DNA from 2 places in the Metabacillus sp. RB-C-LZQ-3-1 genome. Region 2 is predicted to be linked to the other one. Evidence: predicted binding sites of a transcription regulator. Region 2 holds the regulator's gene; the other holds the start of a gene.

Region 1 (21,050 bases), on a different contig from region 2:
ACCAGTTCCACTAGGGAAAATACGCGGCCAGGAAACAGAAAAGCGATAGATGTCAATGCCAAGTTCTTTCATTAATTGAATATCTTCCTCATAGCGATGGTAGCTATCACAAGCTACATCACCGTTATCTCCATTTAATACTTTCCCGGGAGTTTTAGAGAAAGTATCCCAAATTGAAGGGCCTCTTCCATCCATATCTGCTGCACCTTCGATTTGATAGGCAGCCGTAGCTGCTCCCCAACGCATTTCTTTAGAAAATTCTATAATTGCCATTCTTTACCTCCGAATTTATCTCTCTTACTAATGCCTTACGATTCTCTAATAACCAGCTCAGAATCTATAAAAATAGGCTTCAATTGAGATTTTCCATTTATTAAATCATTTAACATATTGGCAGCTAATTTCCCTAAGCGATCTTTATCCTGTTTGACTGTTGATAATTTCGGGCTGCTATGACGACACGCATCAATATCGTCACAACCAATAACAGATATATCATTTGGTACATTTAAGCCTTTTTCCTTAATTGCTTCAATTGCACCAAATGCCATCATATCTGAGGCTGCAAATATTGCACGAGGATATGAGTTTGACTCTAGGATTCTTTTCATGGCATGATACCCACTCTCCTCGTGGTAGTTTCCATATTGAATCCAGTTAAGGTTAATCTCAAGACCTAGTTGGCTCATAGTCTCTCTAAAGCCCTTTTCACGGGCTATTGTTATAACTGAGTCTACTTTTCCCCCAATAAAGCCAATATCGCGTATACCATGTAAATAAAAATGTTGAATGACTTTTCTTGAAAGATTAATATTATCACTCATCACAAAGCTTGCCTTTGGTCCACTTAATTCCAAGTCAATCCCCATACAAGGAATTCCCTCTCTCACTAGTTCATAAATAGCATCCTCAATTTCCTCACCAGCAATTACCACACAGCCATCTACATGAAAATGTCTACACCTAGCTAAATAACTGCCATTGTCTTTATAAAATTGCTCGTTTGAAAACATGATAATATCGTAACCAAGTACCCCTATTGTCTTCTTGAAAGAGGTTACAACCTCATTAAAATATGGATGAGTAAAATCAACATTTATTTTTCCAGCATAAATCAATCCAATTAGATTTGACTTTTTAGTAGCAAGAGATTTCGCTGAAAAAGTTGGTTGATAACCGGTTTCTTTAATAACATCTAATACCTTTTTCTTTGTTTTCTCACTAATCCCACCATAATTGTTTATAATTTTAGATACGGTTCCAGGAGAAACTCCTGCCATTTTTGCAATATCTTTTATGGTTAAATTCATAGCAGTCCCTCTATTGTCCTTCGCCTTTATAATGGATTTTCTAATTAATGTAAGATTACTATTATTTTAGGCATAATTCAATTTCATCTAAGCTGTCAGGATTAGTAGGATCATTATTATTTCCCCTATTTAACTGCACCATCAGTGATACTAGATATAAATAATCTATTAAAGAATAAAAAGATTATTAATAAAGGTACTGTTGCCCAAAATACTCCTGATAAAATCATCCCAAAGTCTACCTTAAATGTATTACTTAATGTTGCAAGCGCAACTTGAATGGTATACATTTCAGGGTCTCTCAAAATTGTAAACTGCCACAAGAATTCACCCCACACTGCTGTAAAAACGATGATTCCTAATGTTGCAAAAGCAGGTAAGATAATTGGTAATACAATACTTCGATAAATCCTAAAGTTTGAACAGCCATCAAGCTTGGCAGCTTCTATAAGTTCATCTGGAACAGATCCATTTACATATTGTCTCATTAAGAAAATACCTAAAGGGTTCAAAAGGAATAGGATTCCTACACCTTGAAGTGTATCTAATAAACCAGCCTTAGAAATTAAATAGAATTGTGGAATCAATCCTAATTGCGGCGGTATCACCATCGTTAATAAAATTGCTATAAAAAATACATTTTTTCCAGGAAATTTAAATTTAGCAAATGCAAACCCTGCTAAAGAACTAATGATTAACACAATCAGTGTAACAGATGTACACAGAATAATCGTATTTACCATTGCTTTAAAAAAATCAATTTGGCCAAGTACTTTTTGAAAATTTTCAACCAACATATTTCCTGGTGTAATTGTTGGAGGAATTGAGTTATAAGCAGCACTTGGACGCGTAGCCATTACAAACATCCAGTAAAATGGGAATAAAGAGAGCAACGATGTAATTGATAGAAACGTATAGATTAAAATTCTGCCTAATGAAAACTTTTTTGTTCCAGCAACTTTACTCATCAGTTAGCTCCTTTCTTTCTACCAAATCCGGATGTTAGCAGTGTGTTAATGGCAGAAAATACTATTATTATAATTAATAGGATAACAGCTGTTGCAGATGCAGTTCCAAATGATTGTAATCTAAATGCATCACGGTATAAGTACATAACAACCGTCATAGCCTCATCTCTAGTAAAAGCCGAAGTTCCTAAGAAAACCGTTGGTTCCGCAAAAAGCTGTAATGCCCCGACAGTTGAGAAGAACACGGTTAAAATGATAAACGGTTTTAACATAGGCATCGTAATATATAGAAGCTGTTGAAACTTATTAGCTCCATCTATTGTTGCAGCTTCATATAAATCATTTGAAATACTTTGAAGCCCCGCTAGATAAATGATGGTATTATATCCAACCCATCTCCAGAATACCATGATCGAGATTGCAATCTTCGTGCCCCATTCAGATGTAGCCCAGTTTACAGGATCAACTCCAAATAAACCTAATACATAATTGGCTAGAGAAGATTCATGATTACTGAATAACACACTAAAAATAAGTGCTACTGCAACCATCGATGTAATATATGGCATGAAAATCGTTACTCGAAAGAAATTTTTAAAGCGGAGAAACGTTAAGTTCAATAAGAACGCTAGAATGATTCCTACGATTAACTGCGGCGCTGTACCCATTAGTCCGATTACGATCGTATTATATAAGGATTTCCAGAATAATGGATCTTGTAAAACGACGGTGAAATTCCGTAAACCTACAAACTCCATTTCACCTAATCCATTCCATTTTTGGAAAGCTAAATAAATACTAAATAATGCAGGATATAGACCAATGACAGCAAAGATGATAAAGAAAGGGGCTATATATAAATAACCTGAAATCATGTCTTTCTTTTCTTCAGATAAATTTCTTTTCTTTTTGAGAGTATTCTCAGTTACAGATGTCATTTTCACTCCCCGTTTCCTTGTAAAAAAAGATGAATAAAAGGGACCTGTCCCGCCATCCAAACGATGATTGGTATGGTCCCTGTTCTAGTCATCCTAGTTTTTATAGTTAATTTAGCGATTTATTAGATCTTTTGCATCTTTTACAGCAGCTGCCCATTCTTTTCCTGGATCTCCGCCATCTTGAACATTGTGTAATGCATCAAGCACACGTTGGTGAATTGGGAAATATTTTTCACCTTTATATACTGCCCCTTCAATATCCTGAGCTGCTTGAGCAAACACCTCAGCTGTTACTTGACCACCAAAGAATGCATCTGCATTTGCAGTGAATTCTTCCATTTCATATACAGATGGTGCTGATGGAAATAAACCGTGTGTTTGGAATGATTTTAATTGATTTTCAGGTGATACTAACCATTCAACGAAATCATAAGCTTCTTGGGCATGCTCAGTCTCACTTGGAATTGAAATATATGATCCGCCCCAGTTTGCTGCAAATTCAGTTGGTAATGTTGCAACCTTAAATTTCCCTTCTGCTTCAGGAGCATTACCCTCGATATATCCTTTCAACCATCCTGCACCTAATTCAGCAGCAAAGTCCCCTGTATTTATTGCACTTGCCCATTCTGGTGTCCACATTGTAAACTTACCAACGATTCCAGCTTCATTTAACTCAACTGCATAATCAAAGGCCTCTTTTACAGCGCTTCCTTCTTGATCCATAATTAGCTCTCCATCAGGATTTAAATAAGTTTCAACTGAAGGATCTAAAAGTGCTCTGTAAGCCATTTCCATACTATCAACAAAAGGTTTGCCCGTTTTTTCCTTTACTTGTAAACCAGCTTCTTTAAAAGCTTCTGGAGAAGAAATTAATTTTTCAACTTCTGCAGGTTCAGTTGGTAAACCAGCTTCTTCAAAAACATCGGTACGATAATATAATGCTTTAGGACCAATATCAGTTGGAAGACCGATTAAGAAATCACCTTCTGTGTTTTCACCAGCATTCCACTTCCATTCAAGGTATTGATCTTGTACATCTTTTGCACCAAGGTCGTATAAATTATTGAAGCGATCTTGCGCTGCTTTAAAACGGTCAAGCTGATCCACCTCTAGCATGGCAATGTCAGGAGCACCGCTACCAGCAGATAAAGCTGTAAATAATGCATCGTGGTGTTCAGCAGTTTCAGAAGACTTAAACTTAATTGTTACGTTCGGATTTTGCTCTTCATATTCTTTAACTAAATCTTCATAGCCTGTTGCTCCAAAAGCCCAGAAATTCAATTCTACTTTTTCATTACCGCCTGAAGTAGAATCATTTTTATCGCCACCGCCGCAAGCAGCCAATGAAAATGCTAGAACTAAAGATAATCCTGCAGCTAACCATTTTTTCTTGTTTTTCATTTTCTTTCCCCCTATATCTTTGTTTTTATAAATAATTTAATTCTTTTAGAAACCGGTTTCCAACAAAGGGTTTCTTTTTTTATGGAAACCGTTTTCAACGGTTATTATATAACGCGGTTTTTGATAAATCAATCATTTTATTCATAAAAGTCAGATATTTTTGTAAACCGGTTTCGCTAAGCCTATCATTACATATTTCTATTAGGCCATTGATGCAAGCATAAAAAAGAAGCTGATGCCCTGCACCTGCTACTCCACTTCTCCCACAGAACTCTAGCATATCCTTACCAATCAACTTAATCAGTTTTAGTTCAATGAACTTATTAAAAGACAACAATCTTTTGAAAAGACCTTAATGAATAATAAAAAGGAAACTTCCTGCCTGGTTTATAAAACCATTAAGGACAGTTCCCTTTCTTATTATCTTCAAACCTATTTCTATCTATTATGTTTTTTAAACACCTTATTCTTTATAAGCTATTCATCAGCTAATCTTATAAAATCGTATACCCCGATTTCCCCTTCTGCTTCAAAGGTTTAACCAGGATTCTAACCTTTTGATTATCCGGTAAATTTACTGATGGAATGACAAGTTCAACGTCATCTTTTGTTATCTTTAATTCAATGTTGCTTTGTTTCATCATTTTCACTTGATCTTCGGTTAACTCTATTTTTACAGCACCTTTTTCTGTAACCTCTACAATAAGTGTTCCGCCAGCTTCAACCTCTTTTAGTACATCATCTGAAATTGTATATGTGTTGCCTTTTTTCGCTGCTTTTTCGGAATTGTTATTGTCATTTGGATCAGTGCCTTCATCCGGATCGGATCCTTCGTCTGGATTATTACTTCCTGTTACCTCACTAATCCGACCTTCCGCTTCATAGGAAATAGGTCCGTCAAAGCTTCTAATAAAATCAATTGTAGCTTGTAAGTCTTCTGGGCCTTGAACCGGGTTTTCCCCTAATTCAAATAAACGATATTTATCACTGCTATGAGGGTACATATAGTTGTTTACTGTTACAGTGAATGTTTCATTTGGATCAATTTTCGTACCGTCTAAATGAAATAGATCGACTACTTGTCCAAAATCACCTAAAGATCGATTCCAAGTATACTTGAATCCACCAACACTCACATCAGGACCATATGAGCTGAATTGGGTATTCAAGATATCCTTAAGCTCAGCACCAGTTACCTCAACCTTTACTAACGTATTTCCGAATGGCTGAATGTTAAATAATTCGTTCCAGGTAATCGGACCTTGGTTTAAAGAATCACGAATTCCGCCGCCATTCATTAAGGCAAAGTCTGAATCCATTGCATAAAGCATCCCATCTGCAATTAAATTACCAAGCGCATTATCTCCAATTGTGCCAAAGGTTGCATAGCCACCCTTCATTTCTACAGCTGCCTCTCCAACAACTTCATTTAAGAGATCTGCTACTTTATTTTCATACTTTGCTAGAATCTCTGCGACAACTGGGTCTGGATCAATTTTGTTTTGATCAACATAAACAACCTCAGCTGTTTCTTTTACAATATCTCCTGTCGTACGGTCGATTTCTACATCAATATCCGCAAAAGCCTTTCCATACTCCCATGCTTGAACAATCAGTTTTTCATCAACATAGCCATTCACAATTTGGTGATTATCTCCCGCTAGGATAATATCAACCTCATCATCAACACCATTTGCTAGAGTTGCTGCTTCACCAGTAATAGAATCACCATTTTGTGTTGCTGTTAGGTGACCTAACACAACGATTGATTTAACGCCTTGTTCTTTCAACTCAGCTACTGCTTTATTGACACCAGCAGTGTAATCTGTGAAACGGATATTTTCAATCCCTTCAGGAATAACCTTTCCTGCTGTTGTTGGTGTGATAGCTCCAACAAATCCGACCTTTACTCCTTCTACTTCCTTAATAAAATAGGAATCTAGTACAGGCTCACCCGTATCTTTATATTCACAGTTTGCACATAAAAGCGGAAAGTTTTGGCCATCATAGTTCTCTGTGCCATTAGGATGATCTCCCCCGTCTAAGACGCGCTTTAACTCTGTAATACCTTCATCAAACTCATGGTTTCCAACAACTCCAACATCAAAGCCGATAGCTTCCATAATTTCAACAGTTGGTTCATCTTGGAATAATGCTGAAACTGGTGAACTTCCTCCAATAATGTCACCTGCGTGAACCATGAGGGTATTAGGATTTTCTTGTTCACGTTCTTTTAAATACGCTGACACATAATCCATACGGCCTAATGTACCTTCATTCAACTCATATGTTTGGTCGATTTTCCCATGCAAATCATTCATACTTAACAATTGCAGTAATAAATGATCAGATGGATTTTCTACAGAGCTATATCCGTTTTGTTCAGCTTCTTCAGCACTGCTAAAGAAAATACGAGCTTCAACTGGGACTTCGTTAAAGTTTTCTGGTGATACATAGGTTTTGGTTTCATAGTTTCCAACATATCGCAATAATCCTTTACCTTGTTCTCTTGCGCGAAATTCAAAAGGAAGCTCAGCAAGCGGATTTTCCGGATTCCAAATTCCTTTTTCTTGTTGGATGGCATCTTTCACAGCTGCTTGGTATTGTTCATATTCAACCAGGTCACCAACAGGCCAAATAAAATAAGTAGAAGCATAGCCCTCTTCAACCATTTTTAAATTTGTATTCACACCTGACTCTTTATGAATAATTTGCGCTAACAGGCGCCCATAGTCATCTGTCGCTTCTTCCCCTACTTTTACAATCACTTCATCACCTGGTTGTAAAAGCTCACTTAAGTATTGCTTTGCTTGTTCACCATGGTATTTTTGACTTTCGTCCTCTGCATTGTTTACGGCATGATATGTCTCAGGTGTATCAATATTGACATAACGAACTTTTGTTGTACCAAGTACTGGTGTTGATAAATGGATCGTATCACCATCCACAACACTTGCAACAGTTGATGTATATTCACCAGCTGATGTCGGTGCCTCTGGTTGTTCTGCTAACTGGGCAATATCTGATGCTTTACGCGGTATCAATTGATAGGAATCATATTGACTAGCAATTGCTGTAAAGCTATACCATTTTCCTTCTTCTATAGCACTAATTGCATTTGTATTTTCCATAACACGTAATGTTGTACTATTAAACTCTTGATCAATGATACTAACATTAAAACCGCCGCCAGCAGGGCTGCTTGGAACGCTTTGGACATAACCTTCTAGTTGTACTAGCTGTCCTTCTAAAGCCTCAGCTTTATCAGTATTATTTAAATCTGCTAAACTAGTTTGCTTTGGATTAGGCAGTTCATTTCCTTCAGTAACAATTTCAATTCCTTCAGCTGTTGGTACGATTTCAGTAAGACCTCGATATACTTCAATTTCACCTGTAATTTTTACTAACTGTCCTTCTTTTAGTTCTGGAAAACTTGATCCATCAAAAGCAAAGACATTAATACCTGCTGTTTCATCTTGAATGTATGTAGATAATCTTCCACCGCCGATTGCTGCATTATCAGCTGTTACAATTCCTTCTACAGTAACAGTTTGCCCAACCTTTGAACGAGCCTCAGCTATTGTTCCGGACTCAGGCTGCGGTTTTGCACCATCGTCACCTGTAGTTGGCTCAGAGAATGCTATAGAACTTACATATTCGATTGATTCCATTCCAGAATAGACATCTCTTTCACCTGTTACAGTAATCTTCTTGTTAAGTGCATCAGGATTATTAACCGGACTAAATTCAGCACGTTGATCCGTTTCTAACTTCACAATAATCCCATTTGAATCATCTAGACGATCAGCTACTTTAACCGCATATTGTCCATTAAAACCTGAAACAATATATCCCTCCATCGTTACGACCGTTCCATGCGGCTCTGCCAGGGCATCACTAACCGACAATACACTACTTGCTGCATTTGCAAGTGGAGCAAAGCTAGTTAATAGTGATGGAATAATAATTGAAATAATAAGAGCCATTGAAAACAGCTTTTTTAAGATCGCTTGCTTCATGATTCTCCTCCTTTAGACATTTTTAGAAAGCATACAAACTAACTTTATCGAAAATTTATTAACTGAACGTTAATTAAATGTAAACATTTGTTCTTTTTGCTCATACTGGCGTAAATTTACTCTAAACATGTCTAACAGCAGAAAATTTCATCGATAATTGTGAAAGGTTCTTCTACATTTCAGGAGCTCTTATTTTTTACTTTCTTACAAAACCATTAGCATTTGCTGACTTAATGGTATAGTATCCCTATTAAGTCAGCTTTTTTACGCCTTACTACTTACAAGGGGGAAATTTCATGGAAGAGCAAAAAACCATATCTATGACAATTTTAGAAACGAGTGACTTGCATGGTCACATCTTCCCTATTTCATATGGCACAAATGAATATGAACCTTCTGGTCTAGCCAAAATTGCAACATATATAAAACAAATTCAAGAAAACGAAGAAAATACAATTCTTATCGATAATGGAGACTGCATTCAAGGAACTCCGTTAACCTATCATTATGTACGTCAAATGCAGCATCTTCCTAATCCAATGATTCAAACATTCAATATGCTAAACTATGATGCCGCTATAATTGGTAACCACGAATTTAACTATGGACTACCTATTTTAAAAAGAGCGGTATCAGAAGCGAATTTTCCGTTTCTTTCTGCGAATATCCTTCACACAGAAACGAAAGAACCTTATTTCGGAACACCTTATCATATAAAAACACTGAATCATGGTTTCAAAGTTGCCATCTTAGGACTAACCACACACTATATTCCAAATTGGGAGAAACCCGAGCATATCAAAGGCTTGGAATTTGAAGAAAGTATCGAGAGTGCAAGAAAATGGATTTCTTATATTAAAGAACACGAGAGCCCTGATCTTTTCATCGTGTCATACCACGGAGGATTTGAGAAAGATATAGAAACAGGAAAACCAACCGAAGCCTTAACCGGGGAGAATCAGGCATATCAAATTTGTATGGAAATTGAAGGAATCGATATTTTACTAACCGGTCACCAACACCGTCTCATATCTGATCAGGTAAATGGTGTCACAATTATTCAACCTGGCAGTAACGGGAAATTTATAGGCCGTGTTGATTTACAATATACTTTTACATCAAATGATGGATGGACATGCTTATCTAAAAGGCCTTCACTTATTTCGATCGAATCCTATGAACCTGATGATCAAGTCATGCAAATGAACAAACCTTTTGAAGAGGCAACTCAGTATTGGCTAGACCAATCCATTGGGCAAATTCAGGGGGATATGCTGATACAAGATCCTTTTCAAGTACGCGTGCAAGAGCATCCCTTTATTGAATTTGTCAACCGTGTTCAAATGGACATCGCAAATGTGGACATTTCCAATACAGCTTTATTTCATAATCAAGCACTGGGATTTTCATCAACTGTCACCATGAGGGAAATTGTTTCAAATTATATTTACCCCAACACATTAACGGTCATTGAACTATCTGGCCAGGATATCAAAGAAGCCTTAGAGAAAACAGCTACCTACTTTATAGTAAATGATCATGGGCAAATTGATGTTAATCCGCAATTTATAGAACCAAAGCCTCAGCACTATAATTATGACATGTGGGAGGGCATTTCCTATACAATTGATGTATCAAAACCAATCGGCAGCAGGGTTGTCAGGCTCATGAAGGATGATTCACCATTACATATGGACCAATCCTATCACGTGGTAATGAACAACTATCGTGCTACAGGTGGAGGTAACTATCACATGTTTAAAGGGAAAAAAGTAATCAAAGAAATACAACTTGATATGACAGAAATACTAGCTAATTACTTTACCAAATACGGTACCGTAAAAGCTGAAGTCAACCATAATTGGAAAGTGATAAAGTGAAACTTCCGTCAGCGGGAGTTTCCTTCATCCCCTACCTACTCTCTTTGTAAACTCAGAGGCTCAAGGCTTGGGGCTTACTGCCCGTTAAGAAGTGGATAAATCATTAGAAAAACTAAGGCTTGTCGCAGGGAGCTAATGCTGATAGCCTTGGTTTTTCTTATACTATCCTCCATTCATTTTATGCTTTCTAATTGTATAAAGAGAGCCAGTAGACAAATGGTTTGTTTACTGGCTTTTTTACCTATGAAAACAAAATAACTTTCACTCCAATCATGATATAACTCCTATGGGTATATTTTACATAAGCTAAAATAACTAATTTTTTGACTAATCTAAAAAAAGATAAGTAGGCTAATTTATTCATTATTCTAGTAACCTACTCTATTTAAAAATAATTCTGCTATATTTAAAAATGGAGACTTCGAATCTCATAAAAAACTAAAGGATGGATGGATCGAATGAAATTGCAAAGCAAACGAAACAGTCTGAAAATTTTGTCTAGTACACTTGCAATTAGCCTGTTATCAGCACCTTTTGCGGCGAATGCTGTTCATGCAGCAAAGCCAACTACCTCAAAGGTTCAATCACAAGTTGAACTCCGAATTATGGAAACAACAGACATTCATACTAATCTCCTAAGCTTTGATTATTACAAGAATGATCAAGCCCCTAAAGTCGGATTAGCAAAAACAGCTACCCTAGTGCAGCAAGCTCGATCAGAAGTAGAGAACTCTGTATTAGTAGATAATGGTGATCTCATTCAAGGAACTCCATTAGGTACCTACAAAGCAAAGATTGACCCGCTTGAAGATGGGGAGATACATCCAGCCATCGAAGCAATGAACATTATGGACTATGACATGGCAACACTCGGAAATCATGAGTTTAACTATGGATTAGACTATTTAGATGAAGTCTATGATGATGCAAGCTTTCCAGTTATAAACGCAAACGTATATGTAGATGATCATGATGACGATCCTACAAATGATGTAAATAAATATACCCCATATAAGATCGTAAACAAAAAAGTGACAGATGCATCTGGAAAAACAAATGTCATGAAAATCGGTTATATCGGTTTTGTTCCACCACAAATTAACGAATGGGATAAAGCAAATTTAGATGGTAAGGTAATCACGAAAAATATTGTTGAAAGTGCTGAAAAATATGTTCCTCAAATGCAAGAGGAAGGGGCAGATATTATTATTGCATTAGCTCACTCAGGCTTCAGCAGTAATGAGGACAATACTGAGGATACTGTATATGCTTTAAGTAAAGTGCCTGGTATTGATGCGATTACTTTTTCTCACACTCACAAAACATTCCCAGCTAAGGATGCTGCTAGTTTAGACGCACTTTTCAAGGATGCTAATGGACAACCTCTGCCAGGAGTTGATAATGATAAGGGAACAATTAATGGGGTTGCAGCTGTTCAAGCAGGATATGGCGGTGGTTCTCTTGGAATTATCGACCTTACTCTTCAAAAAGTAAAAGGAAAATGGGACGTTGCCAGTTCTAATTCTTTTACAAGGTCAGCCGAAAAGGTTGAAGCCGATCAGGACATCGTAAATGCGGTAAAGGATGTACATGAAAAAACAGTAGAGTATGTAAATACACCTATTGGAACAACGACAGATGATATTTATAGCTACTTTGCGTTAGTTCAAGATGACCCATCTATCCAAGTTGTAACGAATGCCCAAAAATGGTACGTAGAAAATTATATTGAATTAAACAAACCAGAACTAAAGGACCTTCCAGTCTTATCAGTTGGAGCACCTTTTAAAGCAGGGCGAAACGGTGTGGAAGAGTATACTGAAATAAAGAAAGGTGATTTAACGATCCGCAGCGCCGGTGACCTGTACCTTTACGACAATACTTTAAAAGCAGTAAAAGTAAAAGGCTCTGTTGTAAAAGAGTGGATTGAAATGTCAGCAGGTAAATTTAATACAATTGATCCTAATAAAACTACTGAACAGGAGTTATTAGATCCATCATTCCCAGTTTATAACTTTGATGTAATTGATGGTGTTGAATACCAAATTGATGTAACAAAACCTGCTCGCTATGATAAAAATGGAACACTTATTAACCCTGATTCTAGTCGTGTTGTGAACTTAGAATATAACGGTGAACCAATCGATCCAGAGCAAGAATTTGTTGTTGTAACGAATAACTATCGTGCTGGTGGAGGCGGAAACTTCCCAGGCCTAAAAGGTAGTGAATTAGTTGTTGATTCAGCTGATGAGAATCGTCAAATTCTAATGGACTATATTTCCGAAATAAAAGAAGTGACACCAACTGCTGATAATAACTGGTCTATTGCCCCAATTTCAGGTGATGTGAACGTTACATTCAAAACCTCTCCAAAGGCAGAGCAGTATATCACAGAAGGAAGCCCATTCTCTTATACTGGAAAAACAGATGCTAACGGTTTTGGAACCTTTACCTTTGACCTTAATCGCGGGGTAAAAGTCCAGCTTTTAGGATTAAATGATTTACACGGACAGTTAGATACTGTTACAAATGTAAGTACTTCTAAAGCTGGACAAATTGAATACACAGCGGCTGCATTAAAACAAGAAGAAGCAACAAACCCAAACACACTACTTGTTCATGCTGGTGATATGATCGGCGGCAGTCCCCTCATTTCAGCTCTCTTTCAAGATGAGCCAACGGTTGAAGTGCTAGAAGAGATTGGATTTGATGCTGGAACTTTAGGAAACCATGAGTTTGATGAAGGTATTGATGAATTAAACAGAATGATGAATGGCGGAGATCATCCAAACGGTACTCCAGGCTATGACGGAATGAATTTCCCTCTTGTTGCGGCGAATGCTTATGACACAAGAGATGGAAATTTAATTACTGATCCTTATACAGTATTAGAAGCTGGCGGACAACAAATTGGTGTAATTGGTGTTGTTACACAAGAAACACCTTCTATCATTGTAAGAAAAGGTAACGAAACACTGCATATTACAGATGAAGCTGAAGCAATTAACAAATATACAAAAGAGCTGAAAGATCAAGGTATAGAAGCGATTGTTGTTTTAGCACATAATCCAGCTGCTCAATCCGGTTACACAGATTCATTTGATGCAAGCAGAATTGCAGAACAAATCAATGATGAAGTTGATGTGATTTTCGCAGCTCATAATCATGTAAAGGTTAATAGATTAGTAGACAATAAATTAATTGTACAAGCCTACTCATATGGATCTGCTTTTTCTGATGTCGAATTAGAAATTGATCCATTTACAGGTGATATTTTTAGTAAGACAGCTGAAATTAAAACTGTTTACCAAGACAAATACACTCCAGACCAAGAAGTAGCAGAAATTATGAAAAAGTACTCTGAAAAAGTAGAGCCAATCAAAGCTGAAGTTGTTGGAGAATTAACGTCAACTCTTGAAAAAGGCTACCCAACAATTACAAAAGAAAACAGCGACCTTCCTTTAGGTAATCTAATTGCAGATGGTATGAAAGCAGCCATGGACTCAGATTTTGCCTTAATGAATGGTGGCGGAGTACGTGCTCCACTTGAAGCTGGAGACGTTACTTTTGGTGATTTATTTGCCGTTCAACCTTTTGGAAATGTTCTAAATAAAGTAAACCTAAGTGGTGCAGATTTAGAAGTTATCCTAAATGAACAGATTACGTCAAGAGGCCTTGATTATCATATTTCAGGCTTTTCATACACGTACACATACGATGATTCAACAAAATCTGGAAAAGTCGTTGATATCTTCCTACCAGATGGAAGCAAAATTGATCCAGCGAAAGAATACTCTGTTGTAGTAAATAACTATATGTATGGAAACATTAGCACAAGTATTGGTAAGCTTTCTACTGACATGGAAGTAGGTCCGGTTGATCTTGATGCCACGGTTGAATACGTTAAAACTTTACCATCACCATTTAACTATCAGTCTGAAGGACGAATTAAACGAGTGAATTAAGAACAAAAGCGCAAGCGCCTTGAACAGCCTCGAGCAATAAGACGATTTAGAATAGAAGGTGTTCTTTACCTTCAATTCCTGTTTGACTTATGACCTCGAGGCAGCCAATAACGCGACGTCCTGTCGCATTGACTGCACTTGCATGTCCTGTGTTTCGCCGATGGCACCTGGAGCTAGACACTAAAACTAAGTACAAAATTTTATAGTTTCCTAATGAATAGTAAAGGCCTGTTTCAGTAGAGACAGGCCTTTACTTTATTACGCCCAAAATTGGGCTTGAATATCCTTTAGCGTTTTGACAGAGTTTGCAAACTTTTCTTTTTCATTGTCTGTTAATTCTAGTTCAACAACCTTTTTAATCCCAGCTCGATTAATAACAGATGGGATACCAACAAAGACATCCCGATGGCCGTTTTCTCCTTCTAGCAAAGCGCCAACAGGTAAAACAGCATTCTCATTTCTTAATATCGCCCTCGTTATTCTCGCTAGCCCCATTGCAATCCCATAGTAGGTTGCACCTTTAGATTCAATGATTTTATAGGCTGCATCCCGAACCTGAACAGCAATTTCTTCTTTTCTTTCCTCAGTTAATTTTGGAGCAATTGGTGTACCAGAGATATTTGCTGAACTCCATACCGGTAATTGTGAATCTCCATGCTCTCCGATAATATATCCGTGTACACTGGTTGGAGCTGTATCAAATTCTTCACCTAATATATAGCGAAATCTTGCAGAATCGAGAATAGTTCCAGAGCCGATTATCCTTTCTTTCGGAAGACCAGAAAATTTCCATGTAGCATATGCAAGAATATCAACTGGATTGGTCGCAACCAAGAAGATACCGTTAAATCCAGATGCCATAATTTGATGAACAATTGATTCAAAAATTTTTACATTTTTACTTACTAAATCTAATCTTGTTTCACCTGGCTTTTGCGCAGCACCTGCACAAATCACGACAAGTGCAGCATCTTTACATTCCTCATAAGAGCCAAACTTAATATTCATTGCATTAGGTGCATAGACAATCCCATGATCTAAGTCCATCACATCACCTTTTGCTTTATTTTCATTTAGATCAACGAGTACAATCTCATCACTAATTCCCTGATTCATTAATGCATAGGCATAACTTGATCCAACTGCTCCAGTTCCAACTAAAACGACCTTATTTCCAAGTGTCATACTCATCTTGTATGCCTCCTATTTATTAACTTGTGAAGTCTTTCACAAGTGATTTCCCATTTGGATTATTTTATTTATGAACTCATTTTATCATCCATATTTTATTATGAATGTGATATTCATCACAAAACTGTGGTTCTTCTATATCTGGATTTTTTCAATTTTACACTACTTGGATTTGACTGAAATTTCCATATATTATGAAACCATTATGATGTATCTTTCGTATATGTACTAGAGGTGAAGATCATGTATATAAAAATAAACGAACCAACTAGAAGGATTTCTCATGATGCCGTCAAGGTGTGGAGGCTGTCTAATACGATCGGCCATTTCATCACACTTATTATCATCGCAATTTTGTTATTTTGCGCAAAAACATTTGATTGGTATGGATGGGTTGATCCTATACTTTACATTTTAGGTGGTTTTATTATTTTATCTGCTATTTACTCCATTTTTATCCATTCTATTTATCTACAACACACCTGGCGTTATGAAATTGATCAAGAGTTTATTCAGCTAAAGCACGGAAAGTGGACTCAACAACACACATTGATACCTATGGAAAAAGTGGAATATGTCCGTACAGAACAAGGCCCAATTATGCGTCAATATAAGCTATACAACATTGAAATTGGTACAACAACTTCAAATCATGTTATCCCAGCAATTCCAGCTGAAGAAGCACAGCAATTAAAGGCACAAATTGCTACATTTGCAAAAATAAAAGAAAAAGAGACCATTGAAGGAGTAAAAGAACATGCAGCATCCATCTAAACGTTATCATCCCGCGATGATAGCGGTTGAACTTCTATCTTTTATAAAAGGATCAACAGGATTCTTTCTTATTTTATTTATTTTGAACGCTACTTCTACGTCTACGTGGGTGATATGGGGTCGGTACTTATTCATTATCGTTTGTTGTTTTGCACTGATTGGGACAATCTTAAAGTGGAGGTACTGCCAATACGAGGTCACTCAGTATGCAATCATTGAGCGCAAAGGAGTATTTGTAAAATCCCAACGAACAGTACCTTTTAGCAATATACATAATCAAAAGTCAAATACAACGTTTATACATCGCTGGTTCGGACTCACATCCTTAACCCTTGAAACTGGCACGAGCGGAGATCACGCAACCTTTACGTTTCCAGTTATAACAGATAAGGAAAAGGAAGATATTCTCCTTCATCTAGAGCAAACGCAAAATAGAAAAGGCAATGATTCAGAAACAATTGTCGAAAGAACCATTCATTTTCAATCAAATAAGAAGGACTTAATAAAGGCTTCTTTTACATCTCTTAGTTTCTTGGCATTCTTTCCTTTATTAATTGCTATTTATTTCAATTTAGCAGAGCTTTTTCACATTGAAGATACAGCAAAAAACACGATCGATTACTTACTCAATCATTTAGGTATGCTTATTATTCTTCTATTTTTTGCTATGATTCTATCCGTCCTATTTGGGTTATTCAAAACCTTTACAAAGTATGGAAACTTTGTGATTAGCGATGATAAAGATAGAATCTATATAGAAAAAGGGATCGGCAACTTTGTTAGCTACTCAATACTTAAACACCGAGTTCAGGCTGTTATTGTTAAACAATCCATCTTAAAGCGGTTACTTGGTTTAGTTGAAGTAAAGCTTATTAGTGCAGGAGGATTTGAAGATGAAAAAGAACAGGAAACAAGTTCTTTATATCCTTTTATGCCAAAACAACAGGCTTACCAGATCCTGCAAACGATGTTACCTCAATATGTTATCAAAGAACATATGGAAAGATTTCCAACGAAAGTTCTATGGCTCAAGCTTATTCGTCCCTACTATTTAACGATTCTAGCGACGGTTGGATTGTTAATTTTTAAAAGGGAATGGCTATGGGCAGCTGCAGTTGTGTTCGTCCTATCTGTTGTATCACGATTACTTGATTATTGGTTCACTAGCTATATTCATCATGGGGACACCGTCCAAATTAGAAATGGTGGCATTGTTAATAAAACATTCGTTACACATCGTGACCGAATTCAACAAATTACTGTTGAACACTCCTGGTTACAACGAAAATTTAATGTTGCGACTCTTGTTTTTTTCAATCGAGCAAAACCATTGCATGAAAGCAGGCTATATGGACTTTCCAAAGAAGAAGCAGGCACCTTTTTCAATTGGTACCATGGTCAATCAGGATGAATAGTAGATTCAAGTCTATAAGAAAACCCAAAAGATCCTATCATCCTTTGGGTTTCTTCCTATCATTTATTTCACAAGTTTCATAGTGGATGCAATGTTTCTTGCTGTCCTTTCCATGTAAGCTGCAGCATGTTCAAATGCATCCGGAAGTGTTGTTACACCTGGTACAATGCTGAAAAGAGCGTCAATTCCGTGCTCATATACTACATCACTATCATTAGATAAAGAACCTGCTATTCCAATTACAGGCACACTATATTTTTTCGCTGCTTTTGCGACACCAATTGGCGTTTTACCGTAAATCGTTTGACTATCAATTCTTCCTTCGCCAGTAATAACAAGGTCTGCGCCCTTAACCGCATCGTCGAAATTCACGGCATCAAGAACAATCTGAATACCTCTTTTTAGCTCAGCATTTAAAAAAGCTACAAGGCTTGCTCCAAGACCACCTGCCGCACCTGCCCCCTCTATATGTTGAATAGATTTTCCAAGTGATGCTTCGACAACATCAGCAAAGTGAGTGAGATTCTGATCAAGCACTTGAATCATCTCAGGCGTAGCACCTTTTTGAGGGCCAAATATAGCTGACGCCCCCCTTGGTCCTGTTAATGGATTATCAACATCACAAGCAACTTCAATCTTTGCTCTCTTTAACCTTTGGTCAAGCTCGGTCAAATCAAGTGAAACGATATCTGATAGTGCACCACCGCCTGCTCCAATATCATTCCCGTTTTCATCTAGTAATCTTCCACCTAACGCTTGGATCATTCCTGCTCCTCCATCGTTCGTGGCACTTCCTCCAATTCCAATGATAATATGCTCTACACCTAAATCAAGTGCAGATAAGATTAACTCTCCTGTTCCTCTTGTGGTTGCTACTAATGGATTTCTTTGCTCAATTGGTACTAAATGTAAGCCGGAAGCAGCAGCCATTTCGATAACAGCTGTTTTTCCATCTCCCATCAATCCGAAGAAAGCTTTAACCGGATTTCCAAGCGGACCTGTAACAACCCTCTCTTCAATTGACCCGTCTGTAGCATCTACCAATGACTGAACAGTTCCTTCACCACCATCAGCCATTGGCATGATATGATAAGCAGCATCTGGAAAAACGGCTTTAAAGCCTCGTTCAATTGCAAGAGCTGCCTCCATTGCAGATAAGCTTTCTTTAAAAGAATCAGGGGCAATAACTATTTTCATATTTTTCTATCTCCTCTCTATTAAAATTAATGATATCTAGCCAAAAAGTTTAAACACTCCAAATACGAGAGTGGAAATAACGGCAAGTGTTAAACCTACTAAAAATTCATATGGCATTAGTTTCAAACGCTCTTTAATTTCCATATTGACACTTCCAGCTGTTGCATGGAAGAAGCTGCCATGTGGTAAATGATCAAGTACTGTTGCCCCTGCATGAATCATTGCAGCTCCTGCTAATGCCGAGATACCTAAACTTAAGATTGTGCCACTGAAAACACTACTTGCAACCGCTGTACCAGCTGTAGTTGAAGCTGTTGCTGCTGACATAAAAATTCCTGATACAGGTGCCAATAAATATGCTGGCAGTCCTGATGAGCTTAGCCCATTGATAATGACATCCTTCAATTCAGAGTTTGCAATAATTCCGGCCAATGTCCCTGTACCTAATAGCATGATCGCAACTCCAGACATTTTACTTAAACCCGAAACGGCATAATCATTAATCTTCCTTGTCTTTTGCATTGCAATCGCGCCAATAATTCCTCCCACAGGCAGTGCAACCATTGGATCAATATTTATATCAAATAATGGTCGTAACGCTAGTAAAACAATTGCGACAAGTGGCGCAATCATAGCTGTGATAAATAAAGGAGTTTTTGTGTTATCTGAGACTTCAACATCTTGACTCATAACAGCTGAACCTTTTTTTGCTACCTTTTTTGCTAAAAAATACGTTACTGTAATTCCAAAAATAGCTGGGATAACCCCTGCCATCATAATAGATGTAAGTGGTACGCCAAATGCATCAGATGCTGCAATCGCATTTGGATTTGGTGACATGATATTCCCGGCTTTTCCTCCGCCAATCATTGCTAGTAAAATAGCTGTCTTCGAAAACTGTGCACGTTTAGCAATAGCTAACGCAATTGGTGCAACAGTAATAACGGCTACATCGACGAAAACTCCAACAGCTGTCAAAATCATCGTAGCAACAGATAATGCTAGCAGTGCCCGTGCTTCACCAAACTTTTTAACGATCGTTTCGGCAATAGATGAAGCCGCTCCTGATTCAATTAAAACACCGGCTAGGATACCTGCAGCCATTATTCTCAAAACGGCTGGGATAATCCCTTTTGCACCCTCCATCATTAAGTTCACTGTATTTGTAATATCAACTCCACCAATCAGCCCCCCAATTAAGGCTCCGGCAACCATTCCATACGCTGGTGGCACTTTTTTTAAGATTAAAAATATCGCAATAACTAAAGCGCTAATAGCCCCTAAAGCGCTTACTGAAACATCCATGCTGATTCCTCCCCAATGCTGTTTTTACTATAAGTTAATTGTAAGCGTTTGCTATACCCGTTGCATTGTGAAAGGAAACAAAATTCGACGGGTAAAACTTCACCGGGCTTTGTGCAAATGCACAATTAAGTAATATCGTGCATTAATTTTGCAAGATATAATTCCACTAAGTCCCTTATATTCCTTGGATCCCTTCCTGTTAGTTCAAATATTTTTTCAAGACGATATCTTAAGGTGTTTCGATGAATAAACAATTTTTCTGAAACTTTATTTAACTCTCCATTTTCTTTTATATATGCCTCCAGAGTTTGCACTAGCTCTCCCTTTTTACCTTCTTCAAGCAACTTATAATAAAATGCGAAACTTTCTCTGTCCTGCTCATCCTGTGCTAACTTGGATAATAAGATGTCCAACTGATACTCTTCATAATTGTAGATTCTTTTTTCAGGGTGAAGTTTACTTCCCACAAAAATCGCTTTTTGCGCTTGAAGGAATGAAGATGTTAATCCTTTTATCCTTTCGGTTCTACTGCCAATTCCAATAAGAGCTTTATTTCCTGATGCCTTTTCCAACCTCTTCACCAAAAGTAACAATTCGCTATTTTCACGGATTGTAACTGCGGCCTTAAGAATCACAATTTCATTATTCAATGTAATACCCATTAGATCATTCTTTTCTAGCTCATAAT
Region 2 (11,380 bases):
GTCAAACTTGGTTAAACTAAGTAATAGTTTTTTGCGAAAAATTGCTTCCTTAGGAAATACTCCTAAGGTTTTTTCATAGGTCAAAATAATAGAATGTGGAGATCGAAATGGATGAATTTGATTTTATAAACAAAGTAAAACCAAATCGTACTTTTCAGCAAAATGTAAAAGTGGCTATTGGAGATGATGCAGCTATTTATGAATCATCTCAAGGTTATCAACAAGTAGTCTGTGTAGATACAATGGTTGAAGGTGTACATTTTCTTAGAGGTCTATCTTCCCCTTTTGAAGTAGGATACAAAGCTTTGGCTGTCAATATAAGTGACTTAGCTGCAATGGCAGCAACACCTCTTTATTATTTGGTTTCATTAGCTGTTCCTCCTAATTGGCATGAAAATGAACTTTTAGGAATTTATGAGGGAATGAGACAGTTATCAGGAGAATATAAAATGGATCTATTAGGTGGCGATACAGTTTCTACCACAGATAAACTCGTGATTACTGTTACAGTAATTGGAGAAGTGGAGCAGGGGCGAAGCACACTAAGAAGTAAAGCAAAGAAAGATGATATCGTCTTTGTAACGGGAACAATCGGTGATTCTGCTGCAGGTTTAGCTATTTTATTAGGCGAAGCTACTGTACATACTCAATCATTAAAAACATATTTAATCCAAAAGCATAAAATGCCAACTCCTCAAGTGAAAGTTGGAAGGATTGCGGGGAGATTAAACAGAGCATCATTAAACGATGTAAGTGATGGACTTGCAAGTGAATTAAATGAGATTGCTGAGGCAAGTGATGTTGGGATTACAATAGATGAACAGGCCCTTCCTATAAGCGGTGAACTCTTATCATTACAATCAAGCTATAATATCCAAAGCTGGGTTCTATATGGTGGAGAAGATTTCGAGCTAGTTGGGACGACTTCACAAGAGTCATGGGAGAAATTGAAACATGCTTGTGATGATATAGGCGTACAAGTGACAAAAATAGGGACAGTTCAATCTAATCATAAAGGAGTATTATTAAATACAAAGAATCAAGGCTATATAAAACTTGATAAACTAGGGTATAACCACTTTAAAAAATAAGTTAGGTGAGGAAAAGTGGAACAATATGAATTTATAACAAAAAGTACTGAAGATACAACAGCGATTGCAATATTCTTATCAAAGAAACTAAAAGAAAGAGATGTCATTACACTTGAAGGGGATTTGGGTGCTGGCAAAACAACTTTTACTAAAGGACTTGCGAAAGGTCTTGGAATAAGCAGAAATGTGAATAGCCCTACATTTACGATTATAAAAGAATATAAAGATGGCAGATTGCCCTTGTATCATATGGATGTGTACCGTGTTGAAGATGCTGATGAAGACCTTGGTTTTGATGAGTATTTTCATGGAAATGGGATAACTGTAGTGGAATGGGCTCATTTAATTGAAGATCAACTTCCAGATGAACGATTGGATATAAAGATTCTTTATGTGGATGATACGACTAGGAAAATTATTATGACACCTAAAGGGCCTCATTATGTTGAACTATGTAAGGAGTTAAATGATGAAAGCATTAGCAATAGACACAACGAATAATGTGCTTGGAATTGCCATTGTTGAAGAAAAGGCTGTTATTGGAGAATATATAACGAATTTAAAGAAGAATCATTCAGTTCGGGCAATGCCTGCTATTGAACGTCTCTTACATGATTGTGATCTAACACCGAAGGATATAGAGAAAGTAGTTGTTGCAACAGGACCGGGTTCATATACTGGTGTTCGTATAGGAGTTTCGATTGCAAAGACAATGGCATGGGCTCTTCAGGTTCCTATTGTAGGAGTATCTAGTTTAGAAATTTTAGCTGCAAATGGCCGGTATTTTGACGGACTTATTTCACCGATTTTTGATGCAAGACGAGGACAAGTCTATACAGGCTTATATCAATACGTTAATAATGAATTAACCACAGTTGAGAATGACCAAAATTTACTTTTAACTGATTGGGTGAGTAATTTATTAAAGAGGGATAATCGTATTTTATTTTTAGGAAATGATATTCATATCCACCAAGACACGATAATAGAAATGCTTGGAGATAAAGCCGCAATAGCAAATGTGGCATTACATAATCCAAGACCGAGCGAGTTAGGACTTATTGGTTTAACTAAAGAAGCAACAGATGTTCATCATCTTGTTCCGAATTATATCAGACTAGCTGAAGCTGAAGCCAAGTGGCTGGAGCAACAAAAGTAAGATGGTGGCTATAGTGGAAAATCAATTCACAATTAGGAAAATGAGAAAAGAGGACATTGACGAAGTATACCAAATTGAATGTCTATCCTTTTCTGCACCTTGGACAAAAGAGTCCTTATATTATGAATTAGAGCAAAATTTATTTGCAAAATATGTAGTCGTAGAACTTGAGGAACAAGTTATTGGCTACTGTGGGCTATGGGTCATTATGGACGATGCCCAGATCACCAATATTGCCGTTCATCCTGATTATCGAGGACGAAAAATAGGTGAAGCCCTACTGAGATTTGCTATTCAATTAAGTAGGGAAATGAAAGCAAAAAGATTGTCATTAGAGGTAAGAGTATCAAATCATATTGCCCAATCTTTATACAAAAAAGCAGGGTTTGAACCTGGCGGCATAAGAAAAAATTATTATACGGATAATCAAGAAGATGCTTTAGTAATGTGGGTGAATTTAGTATGAGTCAAACTGATCAATATATATTAGGAATTGAAACTAGCTGTGATGAAACAGCTGCAGCCATTGTGAAGAATGGCCGAGAAATTGTAGCAAATGTTGTAGCATCTCAGATTGAGAGTCACAAGCGATTTGGTGGAGTTGTTCCAGAGATTGCCTCAAGGCATCATGTTGAGCAATTAACAGTTGTATTTGAGGAAGCGATGAATCAAGCTGAACTTTCATTTGATGATATTTCAGCTATTGCAGTAACAGAAGGACCCGGTTTAGTAGGAGCACTATTAACAGGAATAAATGCAGCAAAGGCTTTAGCTTTCTCACATTCTATTCCATTAATAGGTGTACATCATATTGCAGGGCATATTTATGCAAATCGTCTGGTCCAAGAATTAAGATTTCCTTTACTTGCTCTAGTCGTATCTGGCGGTCATACTGAATTGGTTTATATGAAGGAGCATGGAAGTTTCGAGGTAATTGGGGAAACTTTGGATGATGCTGCTGGTGAGGCTTATGATAAGGTAGCAAGAACAATTGGGCTTCCATATCCAGGAGGTCCTCATATTGATCGTTTAGCCCATGAGGGTCAGGCAAATATTGATCTACCTAGAGCATGGCTTGGTGAAGGATCCTTTGATTTTAGCTTCAGTGGTCTAAAATCAGCTGTTATCAATACACTACACAATGCTAAGCAAAAAGGGATTGAACTTGATCCAAAAGACGTAGCAGCAAGCTTTCAAGCAAGTGTTGTTGATGTATTGGTAACTAAAACTGCACAAGCTGTGGATAAGTATAAGGTAAAGCAATTACTATTAGCAGGTGGAGTAGCAGCGAATAAAGGCTTAAGGACAGCATTGGAAAAGGAATTTTTAAATAGAGAAGGTGTAGAGTTAATTATTCCACCATTATCCTTATGTACTGATAATGCGGCAATGATTGCCGCAGCAGGAAGTATTCTTTTTGAAAAAGGAGTTAGAAGTGATTTAGCGCTTAATGCTAATCCCGGCTTAGAGCTTAACTCTTATTAAATTTGAAAATGAAACAGAACCTGATCAGGTTCTGTTTTTTTAGGCTAAACCTTCAGCTTCTAGCCCCTCGAGGTCATATGCAAATATAGAATTGAAGACTAAAAACACCTTCTATTCTATATTTGCCCGAGGATGACCAAGGCGCTTGCACTTTCGTTCTGCTTTTTTCGACAAAATCATATTTCTCCACATCAATTTTAGTCATGTTCTGTAAATATCCTTAAAAAGGATGGTTATCCACAGGATGTTAACGATTTTTTGTAGAATTGTGTAAAAGGAGTGAAAATGCTGTCAAATCAGTAAAAAATCCTATGTGTATAACTTGGATAAATAAACATAAATTTGTGGATAATGTGTATAAGTCTGTTGATATGTTGAAAATAAAGGATTCAACATGTGGATAAAAGAGTGGATTGTGCATAACAAATTTTTAACTTATCTGAGACTCTATGAAATTTGTCGAAATATATTCCAGTGAATAAGAAAAACAGCGAAGACAAGTTCGCTGTTTTAGTGGAGCTGTTCCCATTCAGTCATTAGTTGCTCTAATTCTGAATTCAGTTGTTCATTTTCTGTGTTAATTTTTTGTACTTGCTCATGGTCCTGATAAACGGTTGGATCGCAAAGTAAAGCTTCATTCTCTTCAATTTTTTCTTCGAGCTTACTAATGCTTTGTTCAATTTCTTCAATTCTTCGTTGTTTTTGTCGTTCAAGCTTTTTGAGTTCTTTTTCCTGCTGGTAGTTTAGTTTTCCTTCTGATGCAGAATGACTGGTATTTTGCGAAACGTTCTTTTTCTCTTCTACTTCCAGTCGCTCAAGCTCTAATTTTTCTTCCTTCTTTGTTATAAAATAATCATAGTCACCTAAGTATTCAGTTATGTTATGACTTGATAGCTCAAATACTTTTGTGGCAATACGATTTATAAAATAACGGTCGTGAGAAACAAAAAGGATGGTACCTGGAAAATCAATTAAAGCATTCTCCAAAATTTCCTTACTATCTAAATCTAGATGGTTCGTCGGTTCGTCAAGAATGAGGAAATTGGCTTTTTGCAACATCAGCTTAGATAGGGCTAGCCTTGCTTTTTCTCCACCGCTTAAAGTTGAAACAGGCTTAAGTACATCATCACCTGAAAATAGGAAGTTTCCAAGCACGGTGCGAATTTCCTTTTCTGTTTTCTGTGGATATTCATCCCAAAGCTCGTCCAAAACTCGCTTATTTGACGTTAAATCAGCTTGCTGCTGATCATAATAACCAATTTGTACATGGGACCCTAATGAAAACGTACCTGTTAAGGCATCAAGCTTTTGAACAATGGACTTTAATAAAGTTGATTTCCCAATTCCATTTGGACCAACAAGTGCGATTGAATCTCCTCGAGAAATGGAAAACGAGATATTTGATATGATAGGGTTTTGTTTATCATATGAAACAGAGATATTTGTTGCTTTTAACACATCATTTCCACTTTGTCTATCAATATCAAATTGAAAGCTTGCAGACTTTTCATCTCCAAGGGGTTTAGTCATTAACTCCATTTTTTCTAACTTTTTTCTTCTGCTTTGTGCAAGTTTTGTCGTGGAGGCTCTAGCTAAGTTTTTCTGAATAAAGTCTTTAAGTTTAGCAACTTCCTCTTGTTGTCTTTCAAAGCTTTTTAATTCTTTTTCATAGTTTTCAGCTTTTTGGGTTAAATAATTACTATAATTTCCAATGTATTTAGTACTCGTATTTCTGCTGATTTCATAAACCTGTGTTACAATTTTATCCAGAAAATATCTGTCATGTGAAACAATCAATATAGCCCCTGGATAATTTTGCAGATATTGTTCTAACCAGGTTAATGTTTCTATGTCAAGATGGTTTGTAGGCTCATCCAAAATTAAGAGATCTGGTTTTGTTAATAACAATTTACCCAAGGCTAAGCGTGTTTTTTGGCCGCCACTTAAAGAGGATATTTTTGTTTCCGGATTAAAGCTGCTAAAACCTAATCCATGTAGAACGGAACGTATATCTGCTTCGTACTGATAACCGCCTTCCTCTTTAAATTTCACTTGTAATGTATCATATTCTTTTAAAAGTTGTTCAAACTTTTGAGCTTCACCACTGGGATCAACAGTCGACATGCGTTGTTCAAGATTCCGCATTTCTTCTTCCATTAATTTAAGATGCTTAAAAACTAAATTCATCTCATCCCATATGGATAATTGTGATTCCAGGCCGGTATCTTGTGCTAAGTAACCGATTGATACATCCTTAGGTTTAATGATTTCACCGGAATCATAGGACATCGCTCCAGAAATTATTTTTAAAAGTGTTGATTTACCAGCTCCATTGCGGCCAACGAGAGCAATTTTATCTCTAGTTTGTACTTCTAGCTTAATATTCGATAAAATAGGATCAGCACCAAAGTATTTACTAAGTTGATTTATTTGTAACAATATCATTGTTTTTCACCTCTACTAATGATTTAAGTGTAGCTTAATAAGGCACTTATAAGCAACAATGATAGATTTCTAAATGAAGGAATCTGAGGAAAAGCTCTTCATTTGGATGATAAGTGACAAAAGGTAGTGAGAACTTGAGGTAAAAGTACCTCATAGGAAATAGAAGGAACAAAAGTCAAAAATCATTCTCTAATTGTCACAATTACAAGACAGACAGAAGCAAAAAAATAGTGTATAGTCTAAGTATAAGGGGATTTGTATATGTCAGAGTTTACTCATTTCAATGAACAAGGCAGAGCAAAGATGGTTGATATTTCTGCTAAGGAAGAAACAGTTAGAACAGCTCAAGCTAGAACTAGCATAACTGTTACCGAAGAAGTTTATAAGCAAGTCATTCATCATGAGATTGGTAAAGGTGATGTTCTATCCGTTGCTCAGGTAGCTGGCATTATGGCGGCAAAACAAACATCAAACGTTATTCCGATGTGTCACCCAATTTCAATTAAAGGTGTAAATATTGAATTTGAATGGGAAGTTAAGGATCCTTCTTATACTTTATGTATTTCAGTAACTGTAAAAACGAAAGGAAGTACAGGTGTTGAAATGGAAGCGTTAACCGCTGCAAGCATTACAGCACTTACTGTTTATGACATGTGTAAAGCTGTTAATAAAGGTATGGTCATAGGGGAAACCTATTTAGTTGAAAAAACAGGTGGCAAAAGTGGTGATTTTTTAAGAAAAGAAAGATGACAACAAGCGTGAAAAAGGAGTAGCTGTTATTGTCAAAGTAACAAAATTTATATGTTTTGTACTTTAGTTGGATGGCTAGCTCAATGCCTAGACCCGAAGCACAGGACGTGCGAGTGCAGTTACCGTGACCGGACGCCGCGATTTTAACTGCCTCGAGGGCATAAGTCAATTTGAAAATTGAAGGCAAAGAACGACTTCTATTCCAAATCATCTTATGCCTGTCGGGGCTGATCAAGGCGCTTGCGCTTTTCTTAACAGATAAGAAAGTATAAAATTTTGTACTTAGTATAGGTGTCTAGCTCCAGCGCCTATCGTCTATCAAACTTCAGATCATCTCCCTACGATAAGTCAACATCGGTTCGCTTCGCTTACCGTGTTTCCTAAATCTTTAGTCGATGCTCCTCCAGTTTGTACGGCGATGACCAAGGCGCTTGCGCTTTTCTTAAGTGTTTGTGTGAATGTGAGGGATCAGATTGAATATAGACCAAACGAAAATACCGCAGGCAACAGCAAAGAGGTTGCCATTATATTACCGTTTTTTAAAAAATTTACATTCATCAGGAAAGCAGCGTGTATCATCAGCTGAGCTAAGCGATGCTGTAAAGGTAGATTCTGCTACGATTCGAAGAGATTTCTCATATTTTGGGGCGTTAGGAAAGAAAGGGTATGGTTATAATGTAAATTATTTGTTATCCTTTTTTAGAAAAACGTTAGATCAAGATGAAACAACAAAGGTTTGTTTAATAGGAGTAGGGAACTTAGGTACTGCTTTTTTACATTATAATTTTACGAAGAACAACAATACTGTTATTTCCTTAGCATTTGATGTCGCACAAGATAAGGTGGGGACAGAAATTGGTGGAGTTCCTGTTTTTCATTTAGATGATCTTGAGAAACAGCTTCCTGATGATGTGACAGTCGCTATTTTAACAGTACCAGCAGCGGTTGCACAATCAATTACCGATCGCTTAGTCGCAAAGGGAATTAAAGGAATTCTTAATTTTACACCCGCGCGAATCAATGTTCCTGATGAAATAAGGATTCATCATATTGATTTAGCAGTCGAACTTCAATCACTTGTTTACTTTTTAAAGCATTATCCAAATGATGAAAAATAATAATAGACAAAGGAGATGGATTCAATGCCATCAGTAGGAATCGGAAGCCTTTTATTAATCGTTTTTGTTGCGCTACTTATTTTTGGACCAAAGAAGTTGCCACAGCTAGGAAAAGCAGCAGGTAATACATTACGAGAGTTTAAAAATGCTACGAAAGGTTTAGCGGATGATGATGACGATGATCAAGATGCTAAGCAAAAGAATAAGGAAGAAGTCAAGTAAGATAGGATGAAACCCGATATGAGACAAGATGAAATGTCGGTCATTGAACATATAACAGAGCTGAGAAAACGACTCGTCATTGTTGTCGTTTTCTTTTTCTTAGCTGTTATTGCTGGTTTTCTGCTTTCAGGACCGATCATTATATATTTACAGCATACCGACGAAGCAAAGGCATTAACATTAAATGCATTTAATCTTACAGACCCATTAATGGTCTACATGAAATTTGCATTTATTATTGCGTTTGTTATAACTTCGCCAATCATTTTATATCAGCTTTGGTCTTTTGTAAGCCCTGGCTTATATGAAAAAGAAAGAAAAGTAACCTTAAGCTACATACCAATTTCAGTTTTCCTGTTTTTATTAGGCGTGGCCTTCTCATACTTTATTCTTTTTCCATTTGTCATAGATTTTATGGAAAGAATATCAAATAAATTGGATGTAAACCAAGTAATTGGAATCAATGAATACTTTTCTTTTTTAATCCAACTAACTCTTCCGTTTGGGTTGCTCTTTCAGTTACCAGTTGTAATTATGTTTTTAACAAGATTAGGAATCGTCACACCGATGTTTTTATCAAAAGTACGAAAATATGCTTATTTTGTACTGTTAGTGATCGCAGCACTTATTACACCGCCTGAATTAGCTTCACACTTAATGGTATCTATACCTCTATTTATTTTATATGAAATTAGTATTTGGGTTTCAAGAGCAACATATCGGAAGTCACAAAAATTGAGATTTGAAGAAGAAAACAAAAAATGAGACTGTTCATAGTCTCATTTTTTTATGTTCATCTTTTTGATTTTTCTAGATAAAATAAACATTCTAATGGCTACTCCAATATCGAATGTTGCAATCAGCATCAATAAAATTGTTGGAAAGGTAAAAATACCATCTCTTGCACTGTTAATCGCTAAATAGATAAAAAGTAACCCCATGATCAAATAAAAAATAGCCATGGAAATAGGGTTTGTTCTCATTTTAAAAAGCCCCCAATAATTACTTGCATCTGTTCTAATTGTTCCATTTGCTGCATGATTCTTTCAATATCCTCTCGAAAAACAGTTTGAATGATCACAACCATTGTGTTCATTGAAACATGTGCGAAGATGGGAACGAGAATACGTTTTGTTTTAACATATAGAAAAGCAAAGGTAAAGCCCATTGCTCCATACAACAATACATGCTGTGGTTCACCATGCAGGAGAGAAAAAATGAGAGAACTGATCAATGCCGCAATGAAAAAATTTGTTCTTGTATATAATACGCCAAAAAGGATTTTTCGGAATATAATTTCTTCGAGTATTGGGCCTATTATGGAAGTCACAAGCATGACCAAAGGAAAAAGCTCAATCAAGTTTACAATTCTCTGGGTATTTTCAGAACCGGGATCTACACCAAATACATTGACCTCAATATTTGCAGCAAGACCTTGTACAAAAATGGCTAAGAAAAACCCGATAATAGCCCAACCAATGGATGCTCCTATAGAGGCAGGTTCGCCGCGAAAGCGACTTTCTGCATGACGTTCATGTCTTAAAAAATATAGAATAATTAAAAATGAAAGTGTAAAGCTAAAGATGGTCCAATAAGCAAATCTTTCTACATCAGTTCCACCAATATTCAATAAGCTAAACAACTTTATCCCCGCATACCCTGATAATTGGAGAATCATATATGTAATGATGATAAACCAATAATGCTTTTTCATGTAAACCTCCTTAGTAAAGCACGTTAGCCGTTTAATAAGATATCAGATCTTATTGTAACATACCTATATGTCATCCTATGTATGATACCTCTCAAGAATGAGACAAATTGGTGAAGAATCATTTTTTGATATCGTTTACAGGGTGACTTTATTAAATGATAGAAAAGAAGAAAAGTTCTTATAAAAATTTTAAACTTCATACTTGAAATTAAAAGAGAACTTATATATTATAATAATTGTGTTAGCACTCAAAGGTAGTGAGTGCTAATAAAAAGGAAAAAATAATCATTTATTCAAAGAATTTGAGGAGGTTGTTTCACTTGTTAAAGCCATTAGGTGATCGCGTTATTATCGAGTTAGTTGAATCAGAAGAAAAAACTGCTAGTGGTATCGTTCTTCCTGATAGTGCGAAAGAGAAGCCACAAGAAGGTAAAGTAGTTGCTGTTGGTACAGGCCGTGTACTAGATAGCGGAGAGAAAGTGGCTCTTGAAGTAGCGGAAGGCGATCGTATTATCTTCTCAAAATATGCGGGTACTGAAGTGAAATACGAAGGTACTGAATACTTAATTTTACGTGAAAACGACATTTTAGCTGTAATCGGTTAATCGTACAGCACACATAATAGATTTTATTTAAAAATTTGAGGAGGTCTTGTAAACATGGCAAAAGATATTAAATTTAGCGAAGAAGCTCGCCGCGCGATGCTTCGTGGTGTTGATGCTTTAGCAGATGCTGTAAAAGTAACATTAGGACCTAAAGGACGTAACGTTGTATTAGAAAAGAAATTCGGTTCTCCTTTAATCACTAATGATGGTGTAACAATTGCGAAAGAAATCGAATTAGAAGATGCTTTCGAAAACATGGGTGCTAAGCTTGTGGCAGAGGTTGCTAGCAAAACAAACGATGTAGCTGGTGACGGTACTACAACTGCAACTGTATTAGCTCAAGCAATGATCCGTGAAGGATTAAAGAACGTAACTGCTGGAGCAAACCCAATGGTTGTTCGTAAAGGAATTGAAAAAGCTGTTGCTGTTGCATTAGAAGAGCTACAAGCTATTTCTAAACCAATCGAAGGAAAAGAATCAATTGCACAAGTTGCTGCGATTTCTGCTGCTGATGAAGAAGTAGGTCAATTAATCGCTGAAGCAATGGAACGTGTTGGTAACGACGGTGTTATCACAATTGAAGAATCTAAAGGCTTCTCTACTGAATTAGAGGTAGTAGAAGGTATGCAATTTGACCGTGGTTATGCATCTCCATACATGGTAACTGATTCTGACAAAATGGAAGCAGTTCTTGAAAACCCATATGTCTTAATCACAGACAAAAAGATTACAAACATTCAAGAAATCTTACCAGTATTGGAGCAAGTTGTTCAACAAGGCAAGCCACTATT

The links. The regulator Rex, encoded in region 2, represses fermentation and respiration genes when NADH is low (regulators of the CRP and FNR family bind a similar motif). The targets are predictions, from matches to a motif close to TTGTGAAATATTTCACAA.
Region 1: AC4GZ8_RS14435 (L-lactate dehydrogenase) is a predicted target of Rex. The motif match lies at 15,697-15,714, and genes of this name have one in related genera.

Annotation. Positions count from the first base shown of each region.
Region 1 is NZ_JBZFLI010000008.1:83,968-105,017, forward strand. Features, by position in the region: gene AC4GZ8_RS14395 (GH1 family beta-glucosidase) at 1-273, opposite strand, end outside; gene AC4GZ8_RS14400 (LacI family DNA-binding transcriptional regulator) at 309-1,310, opposite strand; gene AC4GZ8_RS14405 (carbohydrate ABC transporter permease) at 1,436-2,278, opposite strand; gene AC4GZ8_RS14410 (carbohydrate ABC transporter permease) at 2,278-3,216, opposite strand; gene AC4GZ8_RS14415 (ABC transporter substrate-binding protein) at 3,328-4,617, opposite strand; gene AC4GZ8_RS14420 (5'-nucleotidase C-terminal domain-containing protein) at 5,112-8,636, opposite strand; gene AC4GZ8_RS14425 (bifunctional metallophosphatase/5'-nucleotidase) at 8,933-10,516, shown strand; gene AC4GZ8_RS14430 (bifunctional 2',3'-cyclic-nucleotide 2'-phosphodiesterase/3'-nucleotidase) at 10,975-14,481, shown strand; gene AC4GZ8_RS14435 (L-lactate dehydrogenase) at 14,740-15,672, opposite strand; gene AC4GZ8_RS14440 (PH domain-containing protein) at 15,916-16,446, shown strand; gene AC4GZ8_RS14445 (PH domain-containing protein) at 16,430-17,857, shown strand; gene AC4GZ8_RS14450 (glycerate kinase) at 17,924-19,057, opposite strand; gene AC4GZ8_RS14455 (GntP family permease) at 19,094-20,362, opposite strand; gene AC4GZ8_RS14460 (sugar diacid recognition domain-containing protein) at 20,488-21,050, opposite strand, start outside.
Region 2 is NZ_JBZFLI010000038.1:598-11,977, forward strand. Features, by position in the region: gene thiL (thiamine-phosphate kinase) at 108-1,091, shown strand; gene tsaE (tRNA (adenosine(37)-N6)-threonylcarbamoyltransferase complex ATPase subunit type 1 TsaE) at 1,107-1,592, shown strand; gene tsaB (tRNA (adenosine(37)-N6)-threonylcarbamoyltransferase complex dimerization subunit type 1 TsaB) at 1,561-2,250, shown strand; gene rimI (ribosomal protein S18-alanine N-acetyltransferase) at 2,264-2,716, shown strand; gene tsaD (tRNA (adenosine(37)-N6)-threonylcarbamoyltransferase complex transferase subunit TsaD) at 2,713-3,735, shown strand; gene AC4GZ8_RS25885 (ABC-F family ATP-binding cassette domain-containing protein) at 4,246-6,180, opposite strand; gene moaC (cyclic pyranopterin monophosphate synthase MoaC) at 6,442-6,930, shown strand; gene AC4GZ8_RS25895 (redox-sensing transcriptional repressor Rex) at 7,404-8,048, shown strand; gene AC4GZ8_RS25900 (twin-arginine translocase TatA/TatE family subunit) at 8,073-8,270, shown strand; gene tatC (twin-arginine translocase subunit TatC) at 8,289-9,035, shown strand; gene AC4GZ8_RS25910 (YdiK family protein) at 9,050-9,253, opposite strand; gene AC4GZ8_RS25915 (CPBP family intramembrane glutamic endopeptidase) at 9,250-9,984, opposite strand; gene groES (co-chaperone GroES) at 10,305-10,589, shown strand; partial or broken gene groL (chaperonin GroEL) at 10,644-11,380, shown strand, end outside.